4 regions of the Streptomyces sp. NPDC058086 genome follow, and region 2 is predicted to be linked to each of the others. Evidence: riboswitches for the same ligand, from Rfam matches in the RefSeq annotation. Region 2 holds a riboswitch; each other region holds the start of a gene.

Region 1 (7,760 bases), on a different contig from region 2:
GGAGGCGCTCAAACGCCTCGGCGGTTAACGACAAGGCAAAGCCGACGGCACGGCAGGGCATATGCATTGACAGCCCTTAGGTGGCACTTATAAACCTGTGAGGCCCGAGGGGGCCCTGTTGACACAGCAGAACCCCCCTTAAACCCCCCGCAGTTGCGCATTCTGTGAAGGGCAATCGTGTCCATATCTCGCCGTACCGCACGTTCCGTGCGAATCCTCGGTGTTGCCTCCGCCACGGCCGCGCTCGCGCTCGGCGTCGCCGGCAACGCCCTTGCTTGCAACATCCGTGACTTCTCGGCCGTCGCGTCCTGCGACGACAACGGGAAGGGCATCATCACCGTGACCGACACCGACGCCTCGGGCGTCGAGGCCACGGTCAGCGTGTACCTGGAGTCCAACGGAGCGGACGCCCGCATGGTGGGCTCCGAGACGGTCAAGGGCACCAAGAAGGGTGCCGTCGTCACCTTCTCCGAGGACTGGGCCCCCAACGCCACGTACCGCGTGCGCATCGAGGCCGGGAAGATCGTCAACGAGGACATCTCGCCGCAGCTGACGACACCGTCCGACGCGTGCAAGACCACCGAGTCGCCCTCGCCGTCGGCCTCGGAGACCCCGAAGCCCTCCGAGACCCCCTCCTCGCCCGCCTCCTCGGGGACGCCTTCCGAGAACCCGTCGGAGTCGGAGAGCAGCGCCGCGCCCGCGACGCCGGGCGACAACGCCCCGTCCCCCGCGGCCGGTAGCTCCAACCTCGCCGAGACCGGTGCGAACTCCAACACGCCGATGATCGCCGGTATCGCCGGTGCCCTCGTGCTGGTCGGCGGCGGAGCGGTGTTCTTCGGCATGCGTCGCCGCGGCGCCTCGAAGTCGAGCTGAACCGCACACCGTACGTCCGCGTGAAACGTGTGGCCCGTCCCTCTCGAAGGGGGCGGGCCACACGCCTGTCCGGGTCCGCCGGCTAGCCGAAGGTCGCCCGCTCCAGCCAGAAGTCCAGCAGCTCCCGCTCCCCCAGCACCTCCAACCGTCCGTCGTCCAGCGGCAGTCGGCGGTAGAAGGCGAGCAGGACGTCGGTGAGCGGGCCGCGCAGCGCGACGGTTGCCTTCTCGTGGTCCCGGCGCCAGGTGACGCCCTCCTCGGTGAGCTCGACGACCCACTCGGCGTCGAGTTCGGGCGGGGTGTCGGTGGCGTGCAGATGGATGCTGCGGCCCGGGCCGCGCAGTTCGGCCGCGGCGGCGTCGTGCGGTCGCGTCCGCTGCACGAACTCGATGATCCCCAGCCACTCGTCGATCGCGTCCGCGGCCACATCGGACGCCACCTCGTACGGCAGCCCGGCCGCCAGCGTCGCGTCGGCTCGGTGGATCACCAGCTCGTGCGTCATCCGGCGGGCCCAGAAGCCGGAGCTGAGGTCCCCTGCCCAGGCCCACACCTCGGTGTCGGGCCCCGCCTCGCGCAGCGCGGCCACGAGCATCTCGCCGGTCTCGGCGAGCCAGGCGTCCAGCGCGGCGGGGTCGCCCTCGGCGGCGGGTCCCTCAAGGAGCGGCACCTGCTCGTCGTGGACGTTCTCCCGCGCCCTCGTGCGGACGATGAGCTCGACCCAGCGCAGCGCGCCGCCCGTGTGCCGCACGAGCCGCTCCAGCGACCAGTCCGGGCAGGTCGGCACGGTCGCGGACAGGTCGGCCCCGGACGTCACCACGTCCCTCAGCAGCCGCACCTCCAGCTCGATCGCGTCGCAGTAGCGGTCATGTGCGAGTGGCGTCATGATCCGCACCCTACGGCGCCGACGGCTCCCCGAGCACGACGATTTCGGCTGCCTCGAACACCACGCCGACCTCGTCACCGGGCGCGGGCGCCTCCCGCAGCGCGCACGCCGCTTCGATGGGCGGCGCGTCTTCCGGCTTCAGCTGTACGGCGACGTGGTTGCCCCGGAAGGTGCGTGCGGCCACGGTGCAGCGCAGCCCGTCCGCGGGGTCGACCAGCCGCACGCCCGCGGGCCGTACGAGGAGCGTGCCGGGACCCTGCGCGGTGCCCTCCGGCACCGGGACCTTCCCCCACGGGGTGTCCGCGAGCCGATCGCGCACCGTCGCCGCGACCACGTTGTCGAAGCCGAGGAAACGGGCCACGAACTCGTCCGCCGGGTACTGCCAGACCTCAAGTGGCGTGCCGGACTGGGCGATCCGTCCCTCGCGCATCACCACGACCCGGTCGGCGAGCGCGAAGGCCTCGCCCTGGTCGTGGGTGACGGCGAGCACGGTCGTGCCCAACTCGCCGAAGAGCTGCCGGAGTTCCACGACGAGCCGTTCCCGCAGCGAGCGGTCCAGCTGGCCGAGCGGCTCGTCGAGCATCAGCAGCCGGGGGCGCGGGGCGAGCGCACGGGCCAGCGCGACCCGCTGCTGCTCACCACCGGAGAGGGCGGCGACAGCGCGCGCCTGGGCCCCGGGCAGCCCGACCAGCTCCAGCAGCTCCTGGACCCGTGCGGCCTGTTGGTCCTTCGACGCGCCGTGCATGCGCAGCCCGAAGGCGACATTGCCGCCCACGTCCCGCTGCGGGAAGAGCTGGTGATCCTGGAACATCAGCCCGACACCCCGCTTGTGCGCGGACACCCCGGCCTGGTCGCGCCCCGCCAGGAGCACGCGGCCCGCGTCGAGCGGCTGCAGTCCGGCCACCGCCCGCAGCAGCGTGGACTTGCCGCTGCCGCTCGGTCCGAGCACACACACGATCTCGTGCTCGGCGACGTCGAGGCCGACGGCGTCGAGTACCGGCCGACCGCCGAAGCGTACGGACGCGGCCTCGACCCTCAGCAGGGCGTCGCCCGTCCGGGTCCAGGTCCGGGTCCGGGGATGCTCCGTCGTTCCCTCCTGCGCCTCCTCCGTCGCTTGCTTCGCCAGTCGCGCCATCAGAACTCCCCCGTCCGGTCGGTGCGGATGCGCTCCAACAGCAACAGGGCCACCGCGCACACCACCATCAAGATCGTCGAAAGGGCCATCGCCTGGCCGTAGTTGAGGTCACCCGCACGCCCCAGCAGCCGGGCCACGGCAACCGGCAGGGTGGGGTTGTCGGGCCGCGCGATGAAGACCGTCGCCCCGAACTCGCCCAGCGACACGGCGAAGGCGAACCCCGCCGCGATCAGCAGCGCCCGCCGCACCATCGGCAGGTCGACCTCCCGCCACACCCGCCAGGGCGACGCTCCGAGGACGGCGGCGGCCTCCCGGAGCCTTCCGTCCACCGCCCGCAGCACCGGCAACATGGTGCGTACGACGAAGGGGACGCCCACCAGTGCCTGCGCGAGCGGCACCAGGATCCAGGAGGAACGCAGATCCAGCGGCGGTTCGTCGAGCGCGATCAGGAAGCCGAACCCGACGGTTACGGCGGACACGCCGAGCGGCAGCATCAGCAGCGCGTCGAAGCCCCGTACGAGACGCCCGGTCATGGGAGTCCCCCCGGTCGAGCGAAGCCGAGACTGGGGGAGGGTGAGCGCCGCGGCCGCCATACCGCCGATCACGACGGCGACGGCGGTGGCGGCGAGCGCGTACTCCAGCGAGTTGCCGATCGCCGCGATCGGTGCCACCAGGAAGATGCCGCTGTCGGCCGAGGTCAACGCCTTGTAGTACGCGAATCCGTAGCCGCCGGGTGCGTCCAGGGACCGCTGGACCAGTACCCCGAGCGGCAGGACGAGGAGAACGAGGATGCTCGCCAGGACCCCGCCCAGCAGCGCCCACTGACCGGCCCCGCGGGGTCGGCGCACGGTCACCTCCGGAGCCACCAGACGCAGTGCGGTCTCCCGGCGGCGTACGGTCCAGGCGTGCACGGCGAGGATCGCGCCGACCGCCACGAACTGGACGATCGTCAGCACCGCCGCGGTCGCGAGGTCGAAGATCTCCGAGGTCTGCCGGTAGATCTCGACCTCCAGGGTGGAGAAGGTCGGCCCGCCGAGGATCTGCACCACACCGAACGAGGTGAAGGTGAAGAGGAAGACCATCAGCGCGGCGGCGGCCACGGCCGGGCTCAGCGCCGGCAGCGTCACCTTGCGCCAGGCCGCGAACCGGGAGGCACCCAGCATCCGCGCGGCCTCCTCCTGACGCGGGTCGAGCTGCGACCAGAGCCCGCCGACGGTCCGTACGACCACCGCGTAGTTGAAGAAGACGTGCGCGAGCAGAATCGCCCAGACGGTGGTGTCCAGCCGTACGCCCCACAGCTGATCGAGGAGTCCGCCCCGGCCCACCAGGGCCAGGAACGCCGTACCGACCACGACCGTCGGCAGCACGAACGGGACCGTCACCACCGCTCGCAGCACCTGCTTGCCCCTGAAGTCGAAGCGCGCGAATACATACGCGCCGGGGAGCGCGATCAGCAGCGTGAGCGCCGTGGAGGCGAGCGCCTGCCAGGTGGTGAACCACAGGACGTGCCGGATGTCGGACTGCGCGAGCACCTCACCGATCCGCCCGAACCGCCAGACCCCGTCGATCTTGAGGCCGCGGGCGACGATCGCGGCGACGGGGTAGGCGAAGAAGACGGCGAAGAACGCGACGGGCAGGGCCATCAGCCCGATCCGCGTCGCGCTCTCCTTGCGTCTCCTCCGAGGCGCTACTTCAGTACGAGCGAGGTCCACGACTTGACCCACTGGTCACGGTTGTCGGCGATCTTGGCGGGCGCCAGGGTCTCGGGATCCTTGGCCTGCGGGCCGAACTTCACGAACTCCTCGGGCACCTGGGCGGTCTCGCGGACCGGGTACACGAACATGTTCAGCGGCATGTCGTCCTGGAACTCGACGCTGATGAGGAAGTCGAGAAGCGCCTTGCCGCCCTTGGTGTTCTTCGCGTTGCTCAGCAGCCCCGCGTACTCGACCTGGCGGAAGCAGGTGCCGCTCGCGACCCCGGTCGGCGCGGTCTTCGGCTTCGGGTCGGCGTAGATCACCTCGGCGGGCGGGGAGGAGGCGTACGAGACGACCAGCGGCCGGTCGGCCTTGGCCTTCTTGCCTCCCGCGGACCCGGAGAACTCGTCGTTGTAGGCCTGCTCCCAGCCGTCGACCACCTTCACGCCGTTGGCCCTGAGCTTCTTCCAGTAGTCCTGCCACCCGTCGTCGCCGTACTTCGCCGCGGTCCCGAGCAGGAAGCCGAGGCCGGGCGAGGACGTGGCCGCGTTCTCGGTGACGAGGAGGTTCTTGTACGCGGGCTTGATCAGGTCGTCGAACGAGGCGGGCGGGGCCAGCTTGTGCTTGCTGAAGTAGGCCTTGTCGTAGTTGACGCAGATGTCACCGGAGTCGATGGGCGTGACCCGGTGCTTGTCCTGGTCGATCCGGTACTGCTGGACGATCTGGTCGGAGCCCTTGGCCTCGTACGGCTGGAACAGCCCGTTGTCGAGCGCACGGGACAGCAGGGTGTTGTCGACGCCGAAGAAGACGTCGCCCTGCGGGTTGTCCTTGGTGAGGATGGCCTTGTTGACGGCCTGCCCGGCGTCGCCGTCCTTGAGGACCTTGACCTTGTACCCGGACTGCTTCTCGAAGTCCTGCAGCACGCTCTTCGACACAGCCCATGAGTCGTGGCTGACGAGCGTGACGGTCTTGGAGTCCCCGGCGCCGCCGCTGTCGGAGGACCCGCACGCGGACAGCGTGACGAGGCCCAGCCCGATGGCCGCGGCCGTGGTCGTCCTCTTGATGCTCACTGAATTCCTCCTGGGATGACCAGGAAGAGACGCGGCCCTGCCCGGGATCCTCGGAAGGTTCCCGGGCAGGGCGCAACAGCTTGAGTGATGCCCGAACTTCCTACCCAGAATGACCTGGGCAAGGTTCAGAGGGTCTGCGGCCCACCGGTGCTCCGGCTACCGCACTCTCAGCGCTGTGGCGCTCCCCTGTCGGAATATGAAGATGTCGGAAATTGAAATTGCACTGACTGACAGTGGCCGGCACCAGCCGCCATCGACTGAAAAGGCGCTGCCGGGCACTGCCGCCGATCAGACTATCGCTCGGTCGCGGCCAGCTGTCCGCATGCCCCGTCGATCTCCTGGCCCCGGGTGTCCCGGACGGTCACCGGCACCCCGTGAGCCGCGATCGCCTCGACGAACGCCTTCTCGTCCTCGGGCCGCGAGGCGGTCCACTTCGAACCCGGCGTCGGGTTCAGCGGGATGAGGTTGACGTGCACGGGCTTGCCCTTGAGCAGCCGCCCGAGCCGGTCACCACGCCATGCCTGGTCGTTGATGTCCCGGATGAGGGCGTACTCGATGGACAGCCGGCGCCCGGACTTGGCCGCGTACTCCCAGCCTGCGTCGAGCACCTCGCGCACCTTCCACCGCGTGTTGACGGGGACGAGGGTGTCGCGCAGCTCGTCGTCAGGGGCGTGCAGCGAGATGGCGAGACGGCACTTGAAGCCCTCGTCGGAGAACCGGTGGATGGCGGGCACCAGCCCGACCGTCGACACGGTGATCCCGCGCTGCGAGAGCCCGAGCCCGTCCGGCTCGGGGTCGGTGAGCGCGCGGATGGCGCCCACGACCCGCTTGTAGTTGGCGAGCGGCTCGCCCATGCCCATGAAGACGATGTTGCTCAGCCGCGCCGGGCCGCCCGGGATCTCACCGTCTCGCAGGGCCCGCATCCCGTCCACGATCTGGTGCACGATCTCGCCCGTGGACAGGTTCCGGTCCAGCCCGGCCTGTCCGGTGGCGCAGAACGGGCAGTTCATCCCGCAGCCCGCCTGCGAACTGATGCACATGGTCACCCGGTCCGGGTAGCGCATCAGGACGGACTCGACGAGCGTGCCGTCGAACAGGCGCCACAGGGTCTTGCGGGTGGTGTCCTGGTCGGTCGACAGATGCCGCACGACCGTCATCAGCTCGGGAAGCAGCGCCTCCTGGAGCTTTCCGCGCGCGGCGGCCGGGATGTCCGTCCACTCCGCGGGGTCGTGCGCGAACCGCGCGAAGTAGTGCTGCGAGAGCTGCTTGGCGCGAAACGGCTTCTCACCGATCGCGGCAACCGCCTCTTTGCGCTCGGCGGGCGTGAGGTCGGCGAGGTGCCGCGGCGGCTTCTTGGCTCCGCGGGGGGCGACGAATGTGAGTTCTCCGGGCTTAGGCATGGCCATACCAGTGTCGCAGATGGATCGGAGTGACCCGCGGCCCGAGTTTCCGGGGTGATCGTCGATGGTGCCGCCGGCGTTCGGTGCGGTCGGAGCGGCCGGTTCGATGGGTAATTTGCGGGTATTTGCATGATATGAGTACTGCATCGATGTATTTGGCGGAGCCCAGCGGTCTGATCAGCCTCGCGCTGTTCCTGATCGCCGTGGCACTCATCACGCTCCTGGCCGGCAGCTTCTGGCTGAGCTGCCGTATGCGGACCCGCGCACCGCGTCTGCCGCGCGCCGAGGAACAGCCGCACGTGCCGCAGGGTGGCCCGGTCCGCGAGATGCGGGAGATCCGGGAGCCCGCCGAGATACCCAAGGTGACCAAGGGTCAGCACGCTCTCACCCCGTACGAGCTGACCCACATGTCGACCCGCACGAGCCCGTCGCAGAAGCGAGAGCGCTGGCACGACGGCGGGAGCGGCTCGTTCGGCAGCGGTGGACTGGGCCACCACTGACGCCGATCCGTCGACCACGCTGCGAAAAGGGGCCCGCCGCCCTGTGGACGACGAGCCCCTCACCGACATGTGCGCAGGTCAGCCGGATCCCATGACAGGTCAGGCGGATCCCACGAAGAGCACCAGCAGCAGCCAGACCACCGGCGCGGTCGGCAGCAGCGAGTCCAGCCGGTCCATGATGCCGCCGTGACCCGGCAGCAGGGTG
Region 2 (7,760 bases):
CGGCGGGCGCGATCCTGGTCGCCGCGGTCGGGCTGCTGCTGACCGCTCTGCGCAACGGCTCGTCCTCGCTCCAGGCCGGAGCGCCCGGCGAGCTCGACACGGAGGTGGCCCGGGCCAGGGAAACCTGGCGCGAGGCCCTGCTGGAGCGCGGCATCATGCCGTTCCTCCGGGAGGCCCTCGCCGATCCGGGCGCGGCGGCACTGACCCGTCCGTCACCGACGCCGACCACCGGCCGTATGCCGCACCTCGGCTACAACCGGCCGGGGTTCAGCAGCCCCGACGGCGGCCCCGCGGCGGGTCCGCGCCCGAGCTTCACCAGCCCGGACTTCACCAGCCCGGACTTCGGGGGGCCCGAGCACCAGCCGGAGTGACACCCGGCGGGCCGACACCGGGGTGACGGGAACGAGGGCCTGCGCCGATACGGCGCGGGCCCTTTTGCCGCTGCCCGCCCCTTCACCTGCGCCCGCCCCGCTCGTCCCTCTCGTACGGTCCCGGCGCGGCCCGTCAGATGATGCCGAGCCCCCGGGCCGCCGTCATCCAGGCCGGGAACTGGGAAAGCAGCCGGTCGTACAACTCCGGGTCCGGCAGGCCGCTGATGTCGTCCACCGCGAAGAACCCCACGTTGTCGACGCGCCGACCGGGCAGCGTGTCGAACCGCTCCAGCACTCCGTAGTTCGACCGCCCCAGGCCCACGAACTGCCAGAAGATCGGCTCCTCCACCGCGCCTCTCAGCTCCTGCTCGATCTCCTTGTTCCGATAGACACCTCCGTCGGAGAAGAACAACACCAGCGTGGGATCGACAGCCGGGTGCTCTCGTACATACGTCCGCACCGCGGTGATCGCCTTCTGCTCCTCGTTCTGGATACCGACCGACCGCATGTCCACCTGTCCCGGCAGCAGGCCCTTGCGTGGCTTCTTGCTCCGCCGAAACAGGCTCAGCTCACCGACCCGGACATGGAGCTCCAGCCACTCGGGCAGCTCGCCCAGAGTCAGGTCCGGCAGCCGGGCGGCATGGGAGGCGAACGTCCACGCCTGCATCACCCCGTCGTCGTCCAGCTGCGCCGCCACCGCGGCCATCCGCTCCACCACGTCGGCCACGACGCCCTTCGAGTACAGGAACGACATGGAACCGGAGGCGTCGAGGATCAACACGACGCGTGCCGTGACCCCCTCCGCACCGTGCTTCCGCAGGCTGACCGCCACCTGCTCCTTGCGCAACGAGAGCCGCTTGCGCATGTCCACGGGCAAGCGTTCCTCGCCCTTGCTGAGACGCGAGGGGGCCGACGGCACCGGGGGTACCGGGGGCGCCGGCGGAGCGCCCGCAGCGGTGGAAGCAGCCGTCCGTGAGCCCGTCGGCGGGAGCGCGGGCGACACCGCCGCAGCGCCCCCGGGCGAAACCGCCGGCTCCGGCCCGGGCGCACCGGCCCCGTCGGACTCCACGCTGATACCGAAGTCGGTGGCGAGACCGGCCAGCCCGGACGCATACCCCTGTCCGACCGCCCGGAACTTCCACTGACCGCCCCGCAGATACAGCTCACCCCCGATGAATGCCGTCTCGGTCGTGGCATCCATCTCGAAGCGCGCGAACTCCTGCCCGGTCTCGGCATCGAGCAGCCGCAGCGTCAGTCCGGACAGCTCGCCGAAGGTACCGCCGTCGGCCGAGGCACCCAGGACGACCCGCTCGATCTCCGGTTCCAGGGCACGCAGGTCCACCTCGACGATGTCCGTCGTGGCAGCGCCGTCCCGCTGCTTCCCGAGGTGCCGTACGGCGCCGGAGGCGTGCTGTGGCTGGTTGTAGAAGACGAAGTCCCCGTCGTCCCGCACGCGTCCGCCCGGGCCGAGCAGCAGCGCCGAGGCATCCGCGTCCGGCACACCGGCCCCTCCTCTCCAGCCGAGCACGGCCCGCACCGCCCCGGCGGCGACGGGAAGGTTGGCGCCCTTGCCCATGGATGTCGATGTCATGCGCCCAGTCTGCCGAGAGAACCCGGCCCGGGAACCGTTCGTTGCGCCTGATTACGCCGCGAACGGCTCCCGGCACGACTGCGTGTGTGCGGCTCAGTCCGCGAGCGGCAGATAGACCCGGTTGCCCGCGTCGGCGAACTCCTTGGACTTCTGCGCCATGCCCTCCTCGATCTCGGCCTTCGTGCCTCCGTGCTCACGGCGAATGTCCTGCGAGATCTTCATGCTGCAGAACTTCGGGCCGCACATGGAGCAGAAGTGCGCCGTCTTGGCGGGTTCGGCCGGCAGGGTCTCGTCGTGGAACTCCCGTGCCGTGTCCGGGTCGAGGGCCAGGTTGAACTGGTCCTCCCACCGGAACTCGAAGCGGGCGTCGGACAGCGCGTCGTCCCATTCCTGCGCACCTGGGTGCCCCTTGGCGAGGTCGGCTGCGTGGGCGGCGATCTTGTAGGTGATGACGCCGGTCTTGACGTCGTCACGATTGGGCAGGCCCAAGTGCTCCTTGGGCGTGACATAGCAGAGCATGGCCGTGCCCCACCAGGCGATCATCGCGGCACCGATGCCGGAGGTGATGTGGTCGTACGCCGGCGCGACGTCCGTCGTCAGCGGGCCGAGCGTATAGAACGGAGCTTCATCGCAGATCTCCTGCTGAAGGTCGATGTTCTCCTTGATCTTGTGCATCGGGACATGTCCCGGGCCCTCGATCATCGTCTGTACATGAAAACGCTTCGCGATCGTGTTGAGTTCCCCGAGCGTCCTCAACTCCGCGAACTGAGCCGCGTCGTTGGCGTCCGCGATCGACCCGGGCCGCAGCCCGTCGCCGAGCGAGTACGTGACGTCGTACGCCGCGAGGATCTCGCAGAGTTCCTCGAAGTTCTCGTAGAGGAACGATTCCTTGTGGTGCGCGAGGCACCAGGCCGCCATGATCGAGCCGCCTCGCGAGACGATGCCGGTCTTGCGGTTCGCGGTGAGCGGCACGTACGGCAGCCGCACGCCCGCGTGGACCGTCATGTAGTCCACGCCCTGCTCGGCCTGCTCGATGACCGTGTCCTTGTAGATCTCCCAGGTCAGCTCCTCGGCGCGGCCGTCCACCTTCTCCAGAGCCTGGTAGAGCGGCACCGTACCGATGGGGACGGGGGAGTTGCGCAGGACCCACTCCCGCGTGGTGTGGATATTGCGGCCGGTGGACAGGTCCATGACCGTGTCCGCGCCCCAGCGGGTCGCCCAGGTCATCTTCTCGACCTCCTCCTCGATGGAGGAGGTGACGGCGGAGTTGCCGATGTTGGCGTTGACCTTCACCAGGAACCGCTTGCCGATGATCATCGGCTCGATCTCCGGGTGGTTGACGTTCGCGGGCAGCACCGCGCGACCGGCGGCGATCTCCTCGCGTACGACCTCGGGGTCGACGTTCTCGCGGACCGCCACGAACTCCATCTCGGGCGTGATCTCGCCCCGCCGGGCGTACGCGAGCTGCGTGACCGCCTCTCCTGGACGGCCTCGACGCGGCTGACGCGGCCGCCCCGGGAAGACCGCGTCGAGGTTGCGCAGGCCCCCTCGCGGCGAGGTGTGCTTGATTCCGTCGTCCTCGGGACGGACGGGACGGCCCGCATACTCCTCGGTGTCACCGCGGGCGATGATCCAGTTCTCGCGCAGTGGCGCGAGACCCCTGCGTACGTCGGTGTCGACGATCGGATCGGTGTACGGGCCAGAGGTGTCGTACAGCGTGACGGACTGCCCGTTGGTGAGGTGCACTTGACGGACCGGCACCCGCAGATCGGGGCGCGAACCCCCGACGTATCCCTTGTGCCAGCCGATGGACTTCCCGGCCTCCCGCGGCTGTTCGCCCTCGGGCGCGGCAGGCGCCTCGCCGATCTGGCTGGAGGCAGGCGTGCGTACGTCCTTGTTGGTCATGAGACCTACTCCCTACGCCGGCATTACCCGGTAACAGGTTCGGCGGTCGACGCAGCGGATTCCGTCTGCCGACGTCCCTTGTGAAACATCACTCGTTCCACGTGAAACATCGCTAAGACGGAGGTCAGCGCCCTCTCAGCCCGGTGCTCCGAGCTCCCGCGTGTGCAAAGGTGACTCCACGCTAGCGTCATATCTGGCGCGGTGAACAGAGGGCCCTCGCCGTTCTTGCGATGATCGGTCGGTGACCACAACGCAGCAGCCCCCGTTCCCGCCGTCCGAGCCGCCGCGCCGACGCGGTCCCGGAGACGGCTATGGACCTGGTTCCGGAGACGGCCGCGGACACGGGCCGGGCGGTGGCCCCGGTCCGAGGGGCGGTCATGGGCACGGCTCCGGGGACGGACATGGGTCTGGGTCTGGGTCTGGGGACGGGCCTGGGAAGGGACCCGGGCCGGGGAATGGGCACAGCCCTGGGGACGGGCACGGGTCTGGGCACTCGCACAGTCACAGCCATGGGCCCGCCACGCCCGTCTCCAAGCATCTGCGCAAGGTCATCGCGGCCATTCTGATCCCCTTCGCCGCCGCGGTGGTTGTGGGTCTCGCGGTGCTCTGGCCCGGTGGCGCCCCGTCCCACGAGCGCACCGGCGTCGGCTTCGACCGGCAGACCCAGCAGGCCACGGTCACCAAGGTCGACAAGGTCAGCTGCAAGTCCGTGAACGCGTCGGGGGAGACCCCGACCGGCGACACGTCCACCGCCGAGGGCTCCTCCGCGCAGCAACAGGCAACGGGCGACTGCAAAAAGGCGACGATCCGGATCGACACCGGCAAGGACAAGGGCCGTACGTTCACGGAGATCATCCAGCCCGACCAGTCACGGCAGTTGCACGAGGGCGAGAAGGTCGTGGCCGCGTACGAGCCCTCCGCGCCCAGGGACCTGCAGTACTCGGTCACCGATGTGAACCGGAAGTTCCCGATGGCCCTGCTCGCCGGGATCTTCGCGCTGGCCGTCGTGGTGGTGGGCCGGATGCGTGGTGTCATGGCGCTGGTCGCACTGGCCATCAGCTTCGTGATCCTGACCTTCTTCATCCTGCCCGCGATCCTGCAGGGCTCGAATCCGCTGGTCGTGGCCGTGGTCGGGGCGAGCGCGATCATGCTGATCGCGCTCTACATGTGTCACGGCCTCTCGGCCCGTACGTCGGTGGCGGTGCTCGGCACCCTGCTCTCCCTGGTGCTGATCGGCATCCTCGGCTCGGAGTTCATCGGCTGGGCGGCGCTGACCGGCAACACGGACGACAACACCGGTCTGATCCACGGCCTGTATCCGTCCATCGACATGAGCGGTCTGCTGCTCGCGGGCGTCATCATCGGTTCGCTCGGTGTGCTCGACGATGTGACGGTGACGCAGACCTCGGCGGTCTGGGAGCTGCACGAGGCCAGCCCGACGATGGGCTGGCGCGATCTGTACCGCGCGGGCATCCGGATCGGCCGTGACCACATCGCATCGGTCGTCAACACGCTCGTCCTGGCGTACGCGGGTGCCGCGCTTCCCCTGCTGCTGCTCTTCTCGATCGCGCAGAGCAGTGTGGGCACGGTCGCCAACAGCGAACTGGTCGCCGAAGAGATCGTGCGCACCCTGGTCGGCTCGATCGGCCTGGTCGCCTCGGTGCCGGTGACCACACTGCTGGCCGCCCTGGTGGTCTCCGCGGACCGTCCGGCAGTCCCGGCCGCCGCCACGGAGCCTGTCGAGAGCAGGGCGCCGGCACGCGGCGGGAAGGGCCGTCGCCGCAAGCGCTGAAGCCTCCCCACCCCCGCGTCACCGGTGAGGAAGCACACGCCACTTGTGGGTTGCTGGGGGCTTCAGCCCGCGCTCTGCTCCTCCGCCAGGATGCGGTCCAGCGCCTCGTCGAGGTGGGCGTCGAAGTCCGCGAGGGAACGCTCCTGCCCCAGCGGCACCAGCTTGTCCGTGCGGTCGAGGAAGGCCACGAGCGGCGCCGCCCCGGACCGGAACAGCGCGTGGTCGCCACCCACCTGGAGCCGGATCAGCACCTCGCCGAACGCCTCCGGGTCGGCGGGCGCGATGTGCACATCCCCGTCACCGCACGGCCGTCCCACGCCGTCGATCAGCAACTCCCGCCCGAACGCCCAGGTCACGGGCGCGTCGCCGGGCAAGTGGAAGGTCAGCCGCACGGCGTAGGGATCACAGGTCTCGTATCGCAGCTCCACCGGAATGCGGAAAGAGAGCTCCTCCGAAACGAGGAAGCTCATCATGACCTCTGCCTGTACCGACTCGCGCATCGCCTACCCCGTCGTTTTGCCGTCGACCGGCCAGGAATCATCCCCCTGACTCTGCTGAAATATTGCTCAACGTGCACAAGAGATCACAAGGAGTGAGTTTTCAGATACTGATAGAGATCGCGAGTGTCCCCAGTAGCCTGCCGATCTCACCTTGCAATTGCCGCGCCGCGGGCAGCAGTCGATCGGCCTGGTGAAGTGGGAGAGAAAAGGCCATTGCGGCGGCAGTTGTGCCGACCGTGATGGGAAGGGCCGCACAGACCGTGCCCAGCGCGTACTCCTGGCGCTCAATAACGGGCTCCATCCGCCCCGTCCGCTCCAGCCGCCGCAGCAGACTGGCGTTGTCACGCACCGTATAGGGAGTGATCGACTGCACGGGGTAGCGGTCGAGATGATCCCGGCGGGCCTTCTCGTCGAGCTGCGACAGCAGACACTGGCCGATCGCATGGGCGTGTCCGGTCTCCCGGAAGTCCGCCCACTCCTCCACCGCCGGATTCCCTGGAGTGTCGGCGACGCACATGACCTCGATCTCGCCCTCACGGTAGACCGCGTAGTACACGGGCGCACCGATCGAATCGCGCCACTGGGCAAGCGTCTCGCTCACCGCGCTGCGACGTTTCTGCTGCGCTCCGCTACTGCCCAACCGCTCGGCGGCCTCACCGAGGAAGAACAGCCCCCTGTCGCGGCAGAGATAGCCCTCGTGGACCAGGGTCCGCAGCAGGTGGTAGGCCGTCGGCAGCGCGAGCCCGGCCTCCCGGGCGAGCTGCTTCGCCGGGGCGCCGTGCTGGCGCGCGGCAACGGCCTCCAGGAGACGCATCGCCCGCTGCACGGAGCCGATCAGCGTCGTGGGATGCGGCTCCGACGACACGGCTTCCAGGGGAGGAGTGCGCGCATCCGGCAGGGGGGTGCGCGCCTCGGCAGGTGAGGTGCGCGGTTGGGCGGGCGGGAGACGTGTCCCCGCGGAAGCGCTGGACCGCTGGAGGGGTGGGGCGGGTGATTGTGCGGGTGCGGTGTCAACCGTGGCCAAGGGGCACTCCCGAAGCGCGAGGGGAACCGCCCGTGCGGGGAAACACGGGAGGGGGCTGTGCGCTGCCCGCGGGGGTCGGCCCCGCGTCGAATTCCGGACTGTAACCGCCCATCACCGCATGCAGACGGCCTCGCCGGAAAACTTCCCTCGGCCGAGGGAACCTTGAGTTCCCTTTCCCGACCTGCCCGTTACCCCTCGCTCACCCGGTTGTGTCTCACCAGTCGCTGCGCGACGACGAACTCGACATGAACTTCCGTACTACGTAGATCAATCCGCCGACGAGGGCGACGAAGACCAGGATCTTGAAAAGCAGGCCGATCAACACACTGAGCACGCTGACTATCACCGTGCCGAACACGACCAGAGCGATGACCGGCACCGCGATCCACTTCACCCACCACGGCATCCCGCTGAAGATCTCTCGCATCGCCCTTGTCCTTAGCCTCTCTACGCCCGTCGCCCCAAGTCCGGGACTCTGATTCCGGGTTCTGTGATGTCCTGCATTCGATGCTAGGGCCGCGAAGGGGCCGACGGGAGCCTCGCACCCCTTGTCCTCCCCTGACCGTTCCCCTAGGGA
Region 3 (7,760 bases), on a different contig from region 2:
CACGCCCAGCTTCGGATGGGCGTCCAGCGCCTCGAAGTACGGCCCGAAGTCCCAGGTGCGCGAGCAGAGCGAGGCGCCCTGGCCCGCGGTCGACTCCAGGAGCAGATACGGGTCGTCGTCATGCGTCAGCTCGTCCAGCAGGGGCAGCAGATGCTCACGTACCTGCTTCAGGGCGACGGACCGCTCCCGGCCCCCGGTGGCGCTCCCCGTGTGCACGACCACGCCGAGTGCCCCGATCTCCCGGCCCCGCCGCAGCGAGTGCCGCAGCGACTCCACCGACTTCTCGACCGTCGCCTCGGTGTGCGAGCCGAAGTTGATCAGATACGGGGCATGGACGTACGCGGGGATCGACTCGGCGGCACAGGCCGCCCGGAACTCCTCGTCCTGGCGAGGACTGCCGACGGGTGTCGCCCAGCCGCGCGGGTTGGCGACGAAGACCTGGACGGTCTCCGCGCCCATCTCGCGTGCGTAGGTCAGGCCGACGGAGCTGAGGCCGCCGGCCACGGGGACATGGCCGCCGACGGGGTTGCGGAGCTGCTTGCTGGTCACGCCCTTCAGGGTGTCACGTGCTTCCGGGCGGCCCGTCGGCGGACCTCACCGCCGTGGCCACAGCACCGCCGTGGCCCGGCACTGCTGTGGCCTCAGCATTGCCGTGGCCTCAGCGGATCACGATGGTGATCGTCGACCCCTTGGGCGCGGTCTTGCCGCCGTCCACCGACTGGCTCTTGACATGGTCCCCGAAGAGCCCGAGCAGCCCGCGGTCCTCGTTGACCTGGAACCCGGCGTCCTCCAGCGTCTTCTTCGCGTCGTCCACGCTGTTGCCCACCACGTCCGGGACCGAGACCATCTCGGGGCCCTTGGAGACCGTCAGTGTGACGGTGTCGCCCCCGGCGACCTGGCTGCCCGCCTGCGGCGTCTGCTGGGCGATCTGGCCCTGGTCGAACTCCGAGTTGACCCGCTGGGTGGCGATCTTCACCTTCAGGCCCGCCTGCTCCAGCTCCGAGGTGGCGTCCGCGACGGACGCGCCCGTGACGTCCGCGACCTCCACCGGGCTGCCCTTGCTCACAGTGAGGGCGATGGCCGAACCGGCGTGCCGCTCCGTGCCCGCGCCCGGATCCGAACTGATCACGAAGCCCTTGGGAACGTCCTGGTTGAACTCCCGGGTGACCATGCCCGCGGCGAGCCCGTCCCCCTTCAGGACCTCCCGCGCCTTGAACAGCGCGAGTCCCGTCAGGTCGGGCACCTTCACCGTCTCCGGGCCGTTGGAGATGGTCAGCGTCACGGAGTCGTTGTCCCGGATGCGCGCGCCGGGCGCCGGGTCGCTGCTGATGACGGTGCCGCGCTTCACGGTGTCGCTGTACGCGTGCTTGACCTGCCCGACGTCGAGACCGGCCTGCTCGATCCGCGCCTTGGCCTGCGCCTCGGTCTTCGCCAGCAGCAGCGGGACCTTGGTGAACTGGCCGGAATTGATGTACCAGACTCCCGCGCCGAGCCCGAGCACCAGCACGACCGCGGCGATGATCGCGAACATTCCGCGCCGGGGCCGTGAGCCGCGCCGTGGGGGAGCGGGCGGTCCGGACTCGAACGGGCTGGTCTGCTCGAACCGGCTGGTCCGGTTCAGCGGGTCGCCGCCGTCGCCGCCGTCCTCGTAACCCTCGTTCACCGGCAGCAGGCGGGGCACGGAGAGCGAGCGCGGGATCACGCTCGTACGGTCGCCCGCGTTGTCGTGCCCCACGGCGAGCGCCTGCGGGGGTATGGCGTCGAGCTGCTCGGCGGTGAGGCCCGCCCGCGCCTGGAGGACCTGGCCGAGCAGTGCCACCGCGTCGTGCGGGCGCACCTCGGGATTGCGGGCGGTCGCCACCGCGACCAGCTCGTCGAGGGCGTAGGGCATCGAGGGCACGGCGGCCGAGGGCGGCGGCACATCCGCGTGCAGGTGCTGGTAGAGCACCTGGGCGGGGGAGTCCCCGGAGTGCGGCTTGCCGCCGGTGAGCATCTCGTAGAGGACGACCCCGCAGGCGTAGACGTCGACGCGGGTGTCCGCGGTGCCGTGCTCGATCTGTTCGGGGGCGAGGTAGGACACGGTGCCGAGTACGGCCCCTGTCGTGTTCGTGACGGTGTCCACGGCCCGGACGAGGCCGAAGTCGGCCACCTTGACCCGGCCGTCGTCCCCTATCAGGACGTTCTCCGGCTTCATGTCGCGGTGCACGAACCCGGCGCGGTGCGCGGCGCCGAGCGCGGCGAGCACCGGCTCCAGGACGTCCAGGGCGGCCCGCGGTTGCAGCGCCCCGCGCTCGCGCAGCACGTCGCGCAGGGTGCAGCCGGCGACGTACTCCATGGCCAGATAGACGTACGACCCGTCCGCGCCCTGGTCGAAGACCTGCACCACGTTGGGGTGCGCGAGCCGGGCCACCGACTTGGCCTCCCGGATGAACCGCTCGACGAACGAGCCGTCGGCGGCCAGCGTCGGGTGCATCACCTTGAGCGCGAGCACGCGGTCGAGGCGGGTGTCCAGGGCCCGGTAGACCGTGGCCATCCCGCCGACCGCGATCCGTGCGTCGACGCGGTAGCGGCCGTCGAGCACTTGCCCGACAAGCGGGTCCTGAAGGGTCGTATCCACGCAGGCGAGTCTACGAGCCGCCACTGTCACCCCCACCCTTCCGGCCAATTCCGGAGCGGGACTGCAGCCGACCTGTGACGCTTCTCGCACGCCTGATCGATCCGGTCCACACGTCGTGCACAGGCAATGTAAGGCAGCCTGCCCCTCCACCCCCCAGCCGCCAACGGCGCCCCACCCCCACAGGCGACGCACACCTTCCAGCCGACTGGAAACGGGCGGTGCGCGGGCGGGAGAAAAAACACACCAGCGCCGGGTGCCTAGAAAGCAGGACGCTCAGGATCCAACCGCGCCAGCCCCTCCGCAGGAGACGACGCGGAGGCGAAGTGCCGCCGGGGAATCCGCCCCGCACGCCAGGCAAGCCGCCCGGCTTCCACCGCGTGCTTCATGCCCTCGGCCATCAGCACCGGCTCCTGCGCCCGGGTCACGGCCGACGCCAGCATGACGCCCGCACACCCCAGCTCCATCGCGAACGCCGCGTCCGACGCCGTACCGGCCCCCGCGTCCAGAATCACCGGCACACGCGCGTGCTCCACGATCAGCTGGAAGTTGTGCGGGTTGCGGATGCCGAGACCGGACCCGATGGGCGACCCGAGCGGCATGACCGCCGCGCAGCCCACGTCCTCCAGCTTCCGCGCGAGCACAGGATCGTCGTTGGTGTACGGCAGCACGGTGAAACCGTCGTCGACCAGCGTCTCGGCGGCGTCCAGCAACTCGATCGGATCCGGCAGCAGGGTCCGCTCGTCGGCGATGACCTCCAGCTTGATCAGCTCCGTACCGAGCGCCTCCCGCGCGAGCCGCGCGGTCAGCACGGCCTCGCCCGCGGTGAAGCACCCCGCCGTGTTCGGCAGCACCCGGATGCCCAGCTTGTCGAGCACGGACAGCACCGAGCCGTGCGCCGAGGGATTCACCCGGCGCATCGCGACCGTCGTCAGCTCCGTGCCGGACGCCACGAGCGACCGCTCCAGGACGTCGAGGCTGGGCGCACCCCCCGTACCCATGATCAGCCGGGACGTGAAGGACGTACCTCCGAGGACAAACGGGTCGTCGGCCATGGTTCAGCCTCCTTGGACTGCGGTGAGGACTTCGACGCGGTCTCCCTCGGAGAGGGCCGTGGACGACCACTGCGTGCGCGGGACAACGGTTTCGTTGAGCGCGGCGGCGACGCCGGAGGGCGCGACGGTGAGGGTGGCGACGAGCTTGTCGAGGGCCGTGTCGGCGGCGACGAGCCGTCGCTCTCCGTTGACGAAGATGTTCATACGGTCTGCTCCGTGAGTGCTGTGCTGAAGCGCCCGGGGGCGAAGGGGCGGGCCTCTTCCGGAAGCTCGCCCGTGGTCAGGACGTGCGCCATGGCGTCCCCGGTGACGGGCGTGAGCAGGACGCCGTTGCGGTAGTGCCCCGTGGCCAGCAGCAGCCCGTCGAGCGCGGTCGGGCCGAGCAGTGGCGCGTTGTCGGGCGACCCCGGCCGCAGGCCCGCGCGCGTCTCGGTGAGCGGCAGCTCGGTGATTCCGGGCACCAGCTCATGGGCGTCGCGCAGCAGCTCGTAGACCCCGCCCGCGGTCACCGTCGTGTCCCAGCCCAGCTCCTCGCTGGTGGCGCCCACGACGAGCTCACCGTTCTCCCGCGGCACCAGATAGACCTGGCTGCCGCGCACCACGGCCCGCACGGTGCGGCTCAGGAACGGCGCGTACCGCTTCGGCACGGTCAGCCGCAGTACCTGACCCTTCACGGGCCGTACGGGCGGCAGTACGTCGGCGGGCACGCCCGGGAGCTTCCCGCTGAGGCTCCCGGCGGCGAGCACCACCTGCCCCGCGGCCAGCTGTTCACCGTCCGTCGTGACGACCCCGGCGGCCCGGTCCCGTACGACGGTCAGGCGCTCCGCCCACGTCCGGTGGAACTTCACTCCGGCCCGCTCGCACGCCGTGACCAGGGCCTTCGCGAGCCGGCGCGGGTCGATCTGGTGGTCTCCGTCGACCCGCAGCCCGCCGCGCACGCCCGGCGCGAGCATCGGCTCCAGACGGCGGCACTCCCGGCCGCTGAGCCACTCCGATTCGAGCCCCGAGCGGTGTTGCAAGGCATGCAGTTCGCGCAGGTGGGCGCGGTCGTCGGCGTCCAGCGCGACGGCCAGCGTGCCGCACCGGCGGTAGCCGAGGTCCTGGCCGCTCACCTCGGTGAGTTCGGCGGCGAAGTCGGGATAGCGGCGCGCGGAGGCGAGGTTCAGGCCCAGCAGGGTCTGCTCGCCGTAGTGCAGCTCGGTGACGGCGGCGAGCATTCCGGCGGCCACCCGTGCCGCCCCGCCGCCCGGCTCGGGGTCCACGACCGCGACGGTGAACCCACGCTGCGCGGCCCGCCAGGCGGTCACGAGACCGATGATCCCGCCCCCGATGACGAGGACATCCGACGTACGTGCGGCCGATGACGGCGCATCCGATGAACGTGCAGGTGTACGCGTAGGCGACATGGGCGTCCAGCCCCTCCCTTCGCCGGCATGACCCGGATCAGGTTCGTACGGTCGGAGGCCGCCAGCCTCCCTCTCAGCCCGGTGCGTCCGGGCTCCCGCGAGTGCTTTACGTTCGCCACCCTAGCCCGCTGCCGTATGTCTCAGTAAGGGAGCCTCCGTCCGGGGCCCGTTCGCGGGTCGGTACGCGCACTCGGTTCGCGGACCACGAGAAGGACGGCGAGATCCGTTGTGGAACAGGTCACTGCGCACGTCCCCTGACTGACAGATTGTCAGTTGTCTATGGTGATCAGGTGAGCGAGCAGACGCGGGCACAGGTGCGGACGCAGGGGCGTACGGCACGGCGGGTCGTCATCGTGGGCGCGGGCATGGCCGGCGTGCAGACGGCGGTCGCCCTGCGGGAACAGGGTTTCACCGGGGATGTGACGCTGATCGGCGCCGAGCCGCACCAGCCGTACGACCGGCCACCCCTGTCCAAGGCGGTGCTGCTCGGCAAGGCCGAGGGCTCCGCCTTCGACATCGACTTCGAGGCGCTGGGCATCGAACTGCGACTCGGCTGCGAGGCGCTGGGCCTGCGCCCCGCAGACCACGAGCTGGACACCGAGGCAGGACCGGTGCCCTACGACGTCCTGGTCCTCGCGACCGGCGCGGAACCGATCCAGCTGCCCGGCGCGCAGGGCGTCCCCGGCGTCCATCTGCTGCGGACCCTGGACGACGCCGAGCGACTGCGCCCCGTGCTCGCCCAGCAGCACGACATCGTGGTCGTGGGGGCGGGCTGGATCGGCGCGGAGTTCGCGACGGCGGCGCGTGAGGCCGGGTGCGCGGTCACGGTCGTCGAGGCCGCCGACCGGCCGCTGGCCGGGGCGCTGCCCGCGGAGGTGGCCGCGCCGATGACCGCCTGGTACGCGGACAGCGGCGCTTCGCTGCGCACCCACGCGCGCGTGGAGCGCGTCGAGCCCGGCGCGGTGGTCCTCGACGACGGCTCGCGGGTGCCGGCGGGCGCCGTGGTCGTCGGCATCGGCGCGCGCCCCGCCACCGCCTGGCTGGCCGGCTCCGGCGTCGAGCTCGGCGCCCACCGGGAGGTGGTGGCCGACAGCCACCTGCGCACCTCCGTGCCGGACGTCTACGCGGTCGGCGACTGCGCCTCCTTCCCGTCGGGCCGCTACGAGGAGCGCCTCCTCGTCCACCACTGGGACAACGCCCTCCAGGCGCCGCGCACGGTCGCGGCGAACATCATCGGCGAGGCCCCGGTGGCGTACGACCCGGTCCCGTACTTCTGGTCCGAGCAGTTCGGCCGCTTCGTCCAGTACGTCGGCCATCACACCCCCGCCGATACGACCATCTGGCGGGGCGACCCGTCGGGCGCGGCCTGGACGGTCTGCTGGCTCCGCGAGAGCCGCCTCGTCGCCCTCCTGGCCGTGGGGCGGCCCCGTGACCTGGCCCAGGGCCGCCGCCTGATCGAGGCAGGCATGCCCATGAACCCGGACATCCTGGCCGACCCGTCCCGCCCTCTGAAGGACGCCACGGCATGACCGCCCGGTTTCCGTCGCCCGGACGGCGGTCCGGGGGGCGCTCGGGTACCGAGTGTCAGTCCGGGATGGCAGGCTTGTCCCGTGACCGAGATTGACGCAAAGATCGATGCTCTCGTCCCCGCCTGGCTCACCCTCCCCGACATCGCCGAACAGCTCGGCGTCGAGGTGACCCGCGTCCGGCAGCTGGTCAAGGAGGGCCAGCTGATCGCCGTACGCCGTGGTGAGAACCGCGCGCTGCACGTCCCCGCCGCCTTCATCGACGGGAACGAACAGAAGGTCGTCAAGGGCCTGGTCGGCACCTTGACGCTCCTGCGGGACGACGGCTTCTCCGACGAAGAGATGCTCGAGTGGCTCTTCACCCCCGACCCGAGCCTGCCCGGCACCCCCGCGCAGGCGCTGAGCGAGAATCGCGGCACGGAGGTGAAGCGCCGCGCCCAGGCGCTCGCCGTCTGATTCGACCGACCGTCCGGCGTACGGACCACGGCCGGCCCCGGACCACCCCGGCCGCCGCGGTCCGTACGCACCGCATCACATCCGTAGGGTGCGTACGACAGCCGTACGCACCGCACCACGGGGGATACACGCATGCCCGAGAACGCCGCCCGCACCCTCCTCGCCGACGCCCGCGTCTACCTCTGCACGGACGCCCGCAAGCGCCAGGGCGACCTCGCCGAGTTCCTGGACGCGGTCCTGGCCGGCGGCGTCGACATCGTGCAGCTGCGTGACAAGGGCATGGAGGCCGCCGAGGAGCTGGAGCACCTCCAGGTCTTCGCGGACGCCTGCGCCCGCCACGGCAAGCTCCTCGCGGTCAACGACCGCGCGGACGTCGCCCATGCCATCGGCGCCGACGTACTCCACCTGGGCCAGGGCGATCTCCCGGTCCCCGCCGCCCGCGCGATCCTCGGCGACGAGGTCCTGATGGGCCGCTCCACGCACGCCGAGTCCGAGGCGGCGGCCGCCGCCGTCCAGGACGGCGTGGACTACTTCTGCACCGGCCCCTGCTGGCCCACCCCCACCAAGCCCGGCCGCCACGCCCCGGGCCTGGGCCTGGTCCGATACACGGCCTCCCTCGCCACCGACCGCCCCTGGTTCGCCATCGGCGGCATCGACCTCGGCAACCTCGACGAGGTACTGGAGGCGGGCGCCCGCCGCGTCG
Region 4 (7,760 bases), on a different contig from region 2:
CCGGGTGTGACCGGGCGGGCCGCACGGCCCGGCCCGGGAACACGCCCGGACTCCACCAGGGGGAAGGACCACATGACCATGAGGATGAGGACCAAGGCGTTCGCCACGGCGGGCGTCGGCGCGCTGGCCACCGGACTGCTGCTGACCGGCGCGGCCGGGGCGCAGGCCGCGGCGGCTGGGCTGCCGTACGCCGTCACGCCGTATGTGAACGTCAACGTCCGCTCCGGACCCACGACCACCACCGACATCACCGGGCACGTCGCCGCCGGGCAGCCGCGCGGCGCCTCCTGCTGGACCCACGGCGAGACCATCCGCGACAACGGCTACGTCAACGACGTCTGGGTGCGACTGGCCGAGGGCTATGTGAGCGCCGTCTACCTCAAGGGCGACCAGTACGGCGGCCTCCCGGCCTCCGCCACCTGCTGACCGACCCACACGCGGTGCCCGACCCCGACCCGGGGTCGGGCACCGCGCCGCGTTCAGGAACCATCAGCCGGCCCCCGCACCGCCGGCCAGGTTCAGGATCCGCCGGGTCCGGGTGACGGGCCGCCACACCGCCGACCGCTCGAGGTGCCGAAGGATCTCCCACCGGGTAGAGATCGTGAGGGGCCTCGGGTATGGAGTCGCGGATCAGCATGATGGTGGGATGCCACAGGGCGCGGGCCCTGCGAGCGGAGGCGTCGGCGTGCCGGAGCACGGCGCCGCCGGTCTCCCGGTTCCCCGCCGCCGCGCCGAACCGGACGCTCGGTCGGTACCCCCACGGTGCCCCGCCGGAGCCGACCGACCCCGCACGGAGAGCGCGTCGATCCGGCCCGGCACGGGGAGCGCGTCGATCCGGCCCGGTCGATTTCGGCGGCTGCCGTGGCACGTGTCATGTCCCCGACCGTCCGCGTCCCCTGGGCCGCTGCTCCGGTCCCCGTCCGCCGCCCTCGTCGCGTGCCGACGGTATCCTGCGCCATACGACCCGGAGTGCCCCATGAACACACCCTCACTCGCGGTGCGCGACCGCATCCTGACCCTGCCGCCCACGGAACTTCCCGCCTACGTATACGACTTGGCGGCACTGCGCGCACACGCCGCGTCGGTGCGGGCCGCGCTGCCCGAGCGCGTCGAGCTGTACTACGCGACCCAGGCCAACCGGGAACCGGAGATCCTGACCGCGCTCGCCCCGTATGTCGACGGCTACAAGGTCTCCACCGACAGCGAACTGGCCCACGTCACCCGGGCGGCGCCGGACCACCCACTGGCCTTCGGCGGCCAGGACAAGACCCCGACGGAGCTCCTGGACGCGCTGGAGCAGGGCGTGACACGCTTCCTCGTGGAGAGCGAGTACGAGCTGTACATGCTGGCCGGGCTGGCCCAGCGGCACGCTCCGGACGGCCGGGTGGCGGTCCTGCCGCGCTTCAACCTCCCGGTGGCCGACCACCTGTTCGCCGACGGCGGCCGCAGGGCCTCCGGCCTCGACCCGGAACAGGCGGACACGATCGTCGGCCTGCTCACCGACGGCAGCTACCCGAACCTCGAACTGCGCGGCGTCTACGCCCACTTGGCCAACGGCCTGCACGCCCCCGAACACCTCGCGGTGGCCGAGAGCGTCGTCGCCTGGACCGGTGAACTCGCCGCGCGGCACGGATTGCGCCTCCCCGAGGTGAACGTCGGGGGCGGCATGGCGGTGGACTACGAGCACCCCGAACGCCGTTTCGACTGGCAGTCGTACGGCGAGGGACTCGCCCGACTCGTCGCCGCGCACCCGGAACTGACCCTGAGTATCGAGCCCGGTCGCGCGCTGACCGCGTACTGCGGCTGGTACGCGAGCGAGGTGCTGGACGTCGAGCACGGCGCACACGAGGACTTCGCCGTCGTCCGCGGTGGCGCGGTGAACCTGCGCACGTCGGCGTCCAGGAGGCCCGACCAGCCGTGGCCCGACCAGCCCTGGTCCGTACTCGAAGTGGACGGGTGGCCCTACTCCTGGCCGCGGCCCGTCGTGCGCCGTGAACGGGTCACGCTCACCGGCCAGTTGAGCACCTCCAGGGACGTCCTGGTCCGGGACGTCCGGGCGCCTGGGCTGCGGGCCGGCGACCGTGTGGTGTTCTCCCTCGCGGGCGCCTACACCTCGTCCGTGCCCCACCGGGCGTTCGCCAGGTTTCCCGAGCCCGGCTTTCACTTCGTGGACCCGGGCACCGACGGCGATCAGTCCCGATAACACCACGAGGAGCGGCATGACAGACGAACCGAACCGTTCGACGACGGCCGATGCCACGACCGACTTCACGCACGGCATCACCGACGCCGTCGTCGACAGCCTGCGGGGCACGGCCGATCCGCGTCTGCGTGAACTGCTCGGCGCGCTCACCCGTCATCTGCACGACTTCGTGCGCGAGACGGAGCCGACGATGGCGGAATGGGAACGCGCGATCGGATTCCTGACCGCGACCGGGCAGCAGTGCACCGACACCCGCCAGGAGTTCATCCTGCTGTCGGACGTGCTCGGCGTCTCGATGCTCGTGGAGACGCTGGACGGCCGCCGCGACCCGGGTGCCACCGAGTCGACGGTCCTCGGCCCGTTCCACCTGACCAGATCGCCGATCCGCGCACTCGGCGCGAACCTCGACCTGGTGGGCAGGGGCGAACCGTGCGTGGTCAGCGGCCGGGTACTGGGCAAGGGCGGCACCCCGCTGCCGGGCGCGGTCCTCGACGTGTGGCAGGCCGACTCCGAGGGCTACTACGACGTACAGCAGCCGGACGTCCAGCCGGCCGGCAACGGGCGGGGCCTGTTCACGGCCGACGCCGAGGGCCGCTTCTGGTTCCGCACCTGTGTACCGAGCCCGTACCCGATCCCCACCGACGGCCCGGTCGGTGAACTGCTGCGCGCCACGGCCCGGCACCCCTACCGCCCCGCCCACATCCACTTCATCGCCTCGGCCGAGGGCCACGCCCCGGTCACCACGCACATCTTCGTCGCGGGCAGCGACTACCTCGACTCCGACGCGGTGTTCGCGGTCAAGAAGAGCCTGGTCCAGGACTTCACGGAGACCGACGACCCGTCCCTGGCGGGGGAGTTCGGCGTCCCGAACCCCTTCCGCAACGCCCGCTTCGACCTCGTACTGGAACCGGAATGAGCACCATGACCGACATGAACACCCCGCTCGACTTCTCGTACGAGACCCAGCCGGCGCGGATCGTCTTCCGGCCCGGCGCCGCCGTCTCCGCCACCCCCGACGAGGCCGCCCGGCTCGGGCTGCGCAGGGTGCTGGTGGTCTGCGGCGGCAGGGGCGAGGACACGGCACGCGCGGTCGCGGACGCCCTGGGCGACGCCTGTGCGGGGCTGCACGCCGAGGCCCGGATGCACGTACCCGTCGAGGTCGCCGACCGGGCCGTCGAGGCGGCGCGCGCGGCCGGCGCCGACGGGTGTGTCGCGGTCGGCGGCGGTTCGGCGATCGGCCTCGGCAAGGCGATCGCGCTGCGCACCGGCCTGCCCCTGATCGCCGTGCCCTCCACCTACTCCGGCTCCGAGATGACCCCGGTCTGGGGACTCACCGAGCACGGCGCCAAGCGCACCGGACGCGACCCCGCCGTCCAGCCCCGCAGCGTCGTCTACGACCCCGAACTCACCCTCTCGCTCCCCGTCCCCCTCACCGTCACCAGCGGCGTCAACGCGCTCGCCCACGCCGTCGAGGCCCTCTACGCGCCCGACGCCTCGCCCCTCGTCTCGCTCATGGCCGAGGAGGGCGTACGGGCGATGACACAGGCCCTGCCGCTGGTGGCCGCCGCCCCCGGCGACCTCGACGCGCGCGGCCGGGCCCTGTACGGCGCCTGGCTCTGCGGCGCCTGTCTCGGCGCCACCACCATGGGCCTGCACCACAAGCTGTGCCACGTCCTCGGCGGCACCTTCGGCCTGCCGCACGCCGAGACGCACACGGTGGTCCTCCCGTACGCCCTCGCCTACAACGCGCCCGCCACGCCCCGGGCGATCACCGCGCTCTCCAGCGCCCTGGGCGGCACCGACGATGTCCCCCATGCCCTGCGGGCGCTGGCCGGGGACCTCGGCGCTCCCCGCAGCCTCGCCGAACTCGGCCTCAAGAAGACCGACCTGGCGGTGGCCGCCGAACAGGCCGTCGCACAGACGTATCCGAACCCGCGCGAGGTCACCGTGGACGGTGTGCTGGCGCTGCTGACGGCGGCGTACGAGGGCGGGGAGCCGAGCGTCGGCGAGTAGGCCGCGGTGCCGTGCGGACCCCTCCCCCTGGGGCATACCGTGCCCGCCGGGCTATCCTGACCGCCGAACCGGACACGGGGTGCCCCGCACGAGGGCTGAGATCACACCCGTCGAACCTGAACCAGTTAGGACTGGCGGAGGGATGTCTCATGTCGTTGCCGTATGCCCGTAACGCTCGCGGCGAGGTGGCCGTCGGAGGCCCGCAGGGCGTTTTCGACGGGCGGATGCCCTCCGCCCCGGGGGACCTGCACGTCGAGGCGCGTGGAATCGCCCCGGTCCCGGAGGACCACCGCTACGGCGGCCCCGGCCGTCTGTTCACCGTGTGGTTCGCCCCCAACCTGACCATGACCGGCGTGTTCACCGGCACCGTCGGCATCGCTCTCGGCCTGGACTTCTCCACCGCGCTCGCCGCCGTCGTGCTGGGCACCCTCCTGGGGGCGGTACCGACCGCGTACCTCGGCACCTGGGGGAGCCAGACCGGCGCCGGACAGCTGCCGCTCGCCCGCCTCGCGTTCGGCCGGGCCGTGGTCGTCCCCGGCGCCCTGCAGTGGCTGTCGTCCATCGCCTGGGACGCGCTGATCGGCCTCTTCGGCGGGGACGCGCTGGCCCAGCTGTGCGGCTGGCCGTTCTGGCTGGGTGTGCTCGTCATGATGGCGGCGCAGGGGGCGCTCGGCGTCCTCGGCTACGAGGCGATCCACCGGCTCCAGACCGTGATGACCTTCGCCCTCGCCGCCGCGTTCGTCGCCCTGACCGTGAAGCTCCTGAGCGGCGCCCACACCACCCCCGCCGCAACCGCCCACGGCGCCGACCGGGCCGGGGCCTTCGTTCTGACCTGCACCATCGCGCTCAGCCTTGCGCTGTCGTGGGCCCCGTACGCGAGCGACTTCAGCCGCTATCTGCCGCGCACGGCGTCCCGCCCGCGCATGTTCTGGTACACCCTGGCCGGCGTCAGCGTGTCCTTCGTGGCCGTCCAGGCGCTCGGACTGTGGGGCGCGGCCGTCTTCAACGACCAGACCGCCCGCGGCGTCGACACCCTGCTCGGCGGGGGCGCCCTCGGCGCGTTCGGGCTGCTCGCCGTGGCGCTCGCCGCGCTGAGCAGCAACGCCATGAACGACTACAGCGGCTCGCTCGCCCTGCAGACCATGGGCGTACGGCTGCCGCGTCCGGCCGCCGCCGCGCTGGCCGCCGTCCTGGGCTTCCCGCTCGTGCTGTGGATGCACGCCGCCGACACCACGGCCCGCTTCCAGAACGTCCTGCTGTTCGTCGGCTACTGGATTCCCGGGTTCGTCGCGATCGTCGTCGTCGACTGGCTCGCCCGGGCCAGGGCCCGCGGCGGCGCACCCGTCGACCTGGCCGCCGAGAGCGCCCGCCCGCGTCCGTGGTGGCCCGCGCTCGTGGCGTTCGGCGCCGCCTTCGCCGCCGCGGTGCCGTTCATGAGCACCAGCCTGTACGTCGGCCCCGTCGCGCATGCCCTGCACGGCGCCGACACCGCCTACGGGGTGGCGTTCGTCGCGGCCCTGCTCGTCTACGCCCCGCTGCGCCTGCGCCGCTGACCCCGCCCCCCTCTCACCCCCTTCGTACGGAGTGACACCCACCATGCCCGCGAACAAGCCGACCGCCCCGCCCCGCGTCCTGACCATCGCCGGATCGGACTCCGGGGGCGGTGCCGGCATCCAGGCCGACCTGAAGACCATGCTCGCGCTGGGCGCGCACGGGATGAGCGTGCTCACCGCCGTCACCGCGCAGAACTCCCTCGGCGTACAGGGAGCCTGGGAGCTTCCCGCCGAGGCGGTGCGCGCGCAGTACCGCAGCGTCGTGGACGACATCGGTGTGCAGGCCGTGAAGACCGGCATGCTCGCCTCGCCCTTGCTCGTCGAGACCGTCGCCGAACTGCTCTCGGACGTCGGCGCGCCCGTGGTGGTGGACCCGGTGAGCGTCTCCAAGCACGGCGACCGGCTGCTGGCGGACGACGCGCTGGACGCCGTACGGACCGCCCTGCTGCCGCTGGCGACGGTGGCCACCCCGAATCTCGACGAGACCGCCGAGCTGACCGGGATCAAGGCCACCGGTGAGCGGGACATGTCCCGGGCCGCGGAACAACTGCTGTCGTACGGGCCCCGCTGGGTCCTGGTGAAGGGCGGCCACCTGCCCGGCGAGGCCGTCGACCTGCTGACCGACGGCACCGAACAGCACTGGTTCCGGGCCCCGCGCCACGACAACCGCCATACGCACGGCACCGGTTGCACCCTGGCCTCGGCCATCGCGGTGGGGCTGGCGCAGGGGCGGGCGGTGCCGGAGGCGGTGCGGCTGGCGAAGGAGTACGTCACCGGCGCGATCGCCGCGGGATTCGCCCTGGGCTCGGGCCTCGGACCGGTCGACCACGGCTGGCGGACGCGCGCCTGAACGCCGCGGGTCCGTCCGCACGGCGGACGAGGCCGTCGTCCGCTGCGACCGACGGGGAACCCGGACGTCAGCCGGTCGGCGTGATCGTTGTCTTCAGGACGTCCGCCAAGGCCGTCGTGGGGCGGCCGAGCAGGCGGCCCAGCGTGGGGTCGGCCGGAGCGAACTGTCCCTGCCGGCTCGCGGCGAACAGGCCGAGGAGCAGGTCGGCGCCGGCCTCGGGCAGACCGCGGGCGAGCAGGCTCGCGCGGTAGTCGGCGTCGGAGACGACCACCCGGCGGACTTCGCGGCCCGTGAGCCGCGTGGCGATCGCCGCGATATCCGCCAGGTCGAGCGACTCGGGGCCGGTGAGCGCGGGTGTCGTCCCGTCGAGGCCCTCGCCGGTGAGCGCGAGTGCCGCCGCCTCGGCGAGGTCGGCGTGGGTGGTCCAGGCGACCGGTCCGTCCTCCGGCGCGGCCAGCTCGCCCGTCTCGAGCGCGTGGCCCAGCAGCATCACGGCTGAGGAGGCGTAGAAGCCGTTGCGCAGCGAGGCGAAGGGGACCCCGGACTCCCGGAGCGCCGCCTCGGTGGCGGCGTGGTCGCGCATCGGAGCGAAGGGGGAGGACGGGTCCGAGCCCATGTGGCTGGTGTAGAGGATGCGCTTGGCTCCGGCTGCCGCCGCGGCCTCGATGGCGGTGCGGTGGTGGTGGACGGCATCCACGCCGGTGCTGTCCGTCGACACGACGAGAACCTGCTGGGCGCCCTCGAAGGCGTCCGCGAGGCTCGCGGGGTCGCCGAAGTCGCCCTGGCGGACGCGCACGCCCTGGTCTTCGAGCTCTCGTGCCTTCTCCGGGGCGCGCACACTGACGCCGATCCGCTCGGAGGGGACGCGCTCCAGCAGCCGCTCGGTGATCAGCCGGCCGAGTCCGCCGTTGGCGCCGGTGATGATGATCATGACAACCTCTTCCCTGTTTCCATCGATAACGTAATGACGGTACCACTGGAAATTCTCATCGGTAACGGGATTCTGTTATCGTCGGAATCATGGAGAGTGAGGACGTCACCGCGGCGGACGGGCACCGTGAACGCATCGTCGCGGCCGCCGCCCGGCTGCTGGCCGAAGGCGGGCCGGACGCGGTCTCGACCCGGGCGGTGAGCGCCGCGG

The links. Region 2 has a riboswitch for thiamine pyrophosphate ahead of thiC (phosphomethylpyrimidine synthase ThiC). Riboswitches for the same ligand answer to the same signal wherever they lie in the genome.
Region 1: it holds a riboswitch for thiamine pyrophosphate, as region 2 does, so the genes downstream of both, ACFVWD_RS24720 (thiamine ABC transporter substrate binding subunit) here and thiC (phosphomethylpyrimidine synthase ThiC) in region 2, are expected to answer to the same signal.
Region 3: it holds a riboswitch for thiamine pyrophosphate, as region 2 does, so the genes downstream of both, thiO (glycine oxidase ThiO) here and thiC (phosphomethylpyrimidine synthase ThiC) in region 2, are expected to answer to the same signal.
Region 4: it holds a riboswitch for thiamine pyrophosphate, as region 2 does, so the genes downstream of both, ACFVWD_RS26045 (purine-cytosine permease family protein) here and thiC (phosphomethylpyrimidine synthase ThiC) in region 2, are expected to answer to the same signal.

What each region holds. Positions count from the first base shown of each region.
Region 1 is NZ_JBHVST010000032.1:21,568-29,327, reverse strand. It holds gene ACFVWD_RS24745 (LOG family protein) at 1-28, shown strand, start outside; gene ACFVWD_RS24740 (LAETG motif-containing sortase-dependent surface protein) at 208-873, shown strand; gene ACFVWD_RS24735 (maleylpyruvate isomerase family mycothiol-dependent enzyme) at 956-1,756, opposite strand; gene ACFVWD_RS24730 (ABC transporter ATP-binding protein) at 1,767-2,891, opposite strand; gene ACFVWD_RS24725 (ABC transporter permease) at 2,891-4,603, opposite strand; gene ACFVWD_RS24720 (thiamine ABC transporter substrate binding subunit) at 4,579-5,655, opposite strand; TPP riboswitch at 5,735-5,853, opposite strand; gene rlmN (23S rRNA (adenine(2503)-C(2))-methyltransferase RlmN) at 5,949-7,055, opposite strand; gene ACFVWD_RS24710 (DUF6479 family protein) at 7,190-7,555, shown strand; gene ACFVWD_RS24705 (phosphatidate cytidylyltransferase) at 7,655-7,760, opposite strand, start outside.
Region 2 is NZ_JBHVST010000015.1:99,935-107,694, reverse strand. It holds gene ACFVWD_RS14770 (hypothetical protein) at 1-371, shown strand, start outside; gene ACFVWD_RS14765 (VWA domain-containing protein) at 505-1,962, opposite strand; gene thiC (phosphomethylpyrimidine synthase ThiC) at 2,056-3,867, opposite strand; TPP riboswitch at 3,860-4,037, opposite strand; gene ACFVWD_RS14755 (YibE/F family protein) at 4,109-5,659, shown strand; gene ACFVWD_RS14750 (SsgA family sporulation/cell division regulator) at 5,722-6,159, opposite strand; gene ACFVWD_RS14745 (IclR family transcriptional regulator) at 6,260-7,024, opposite strand; gene ACFVWD_RS14740 (DUF5326 family protein) at 7,398-7,610, opposite strand.
Region 3 is NZ_JBHVST010000088.1:4,713-12,472, reverse strand. It holds gene ACFVWD_RS43030 (deoxyribonuclease IV) at 1-549, opposite strand, end outside; gene pknB (Stk1 family PASTA domain-containing Ser/Thr kinase) at 659-2,617, opposite strand; gene ACFVWD_RS43020 (thiazole synthase) at 2,875-3,669, opposite strand; gene thiS (sulfur carrier protein ThiS) at 3,673-3,873, opposite strand; gene thiO (glycine oxidase ThiO) at 3,870-5,075, opposite strand; TPP riboswitch at 5,073-5,184, opposite strand; gene ACFVWD_RS43005 (NAD(P)/FAD-dependent oxidoreductase) at 5,366-6,604, shown strand; gene ACFVWD_RS43000 (Rv2175c family DNA-binding protein) at 6,686-7,057, shown strand; gene thiE (thiamine phosphate synthase) at 7,190-7,760, shown strand, end outside.
Region 4 is NZ_JBHVST010000035.1:11,055-18,814, forward strand. It holds gene ACFVWD_RS26025 (SH3 domain-containing protein) at 79-426, shown strand; gene ACFVWD_RS26030 (alanine racemase) at 977-2,203, shown strand; gene ACFVWD_RS26035 (intradiol ring-cleavage dioxygenase) at 2,220-3,119, shown strand; gene ACFVWD_RS26040 (maleylacetate reductase) at 3,134-4,216, shown strand; TPP riboswitch at 4,282-4,376, shown strand; gene ACFVWD_RS26045 (purine-cytosine permease family protein) at 4,366-5,769, shown strand; gene thiD (bifunctional hydroxymethylpyrimidine kinase/phosphomethylpyrimidine kinase) at 5,813-6,619, shown strand; gene ACFVWD_RS26055 (NAD(P)H-binding protein) at 6,687-7,550, opposite strand; gene ACFVWD_RS26060 (TetR/AcrR family transcriptional regulator) at 7,640-7,760, shown strand, end outside.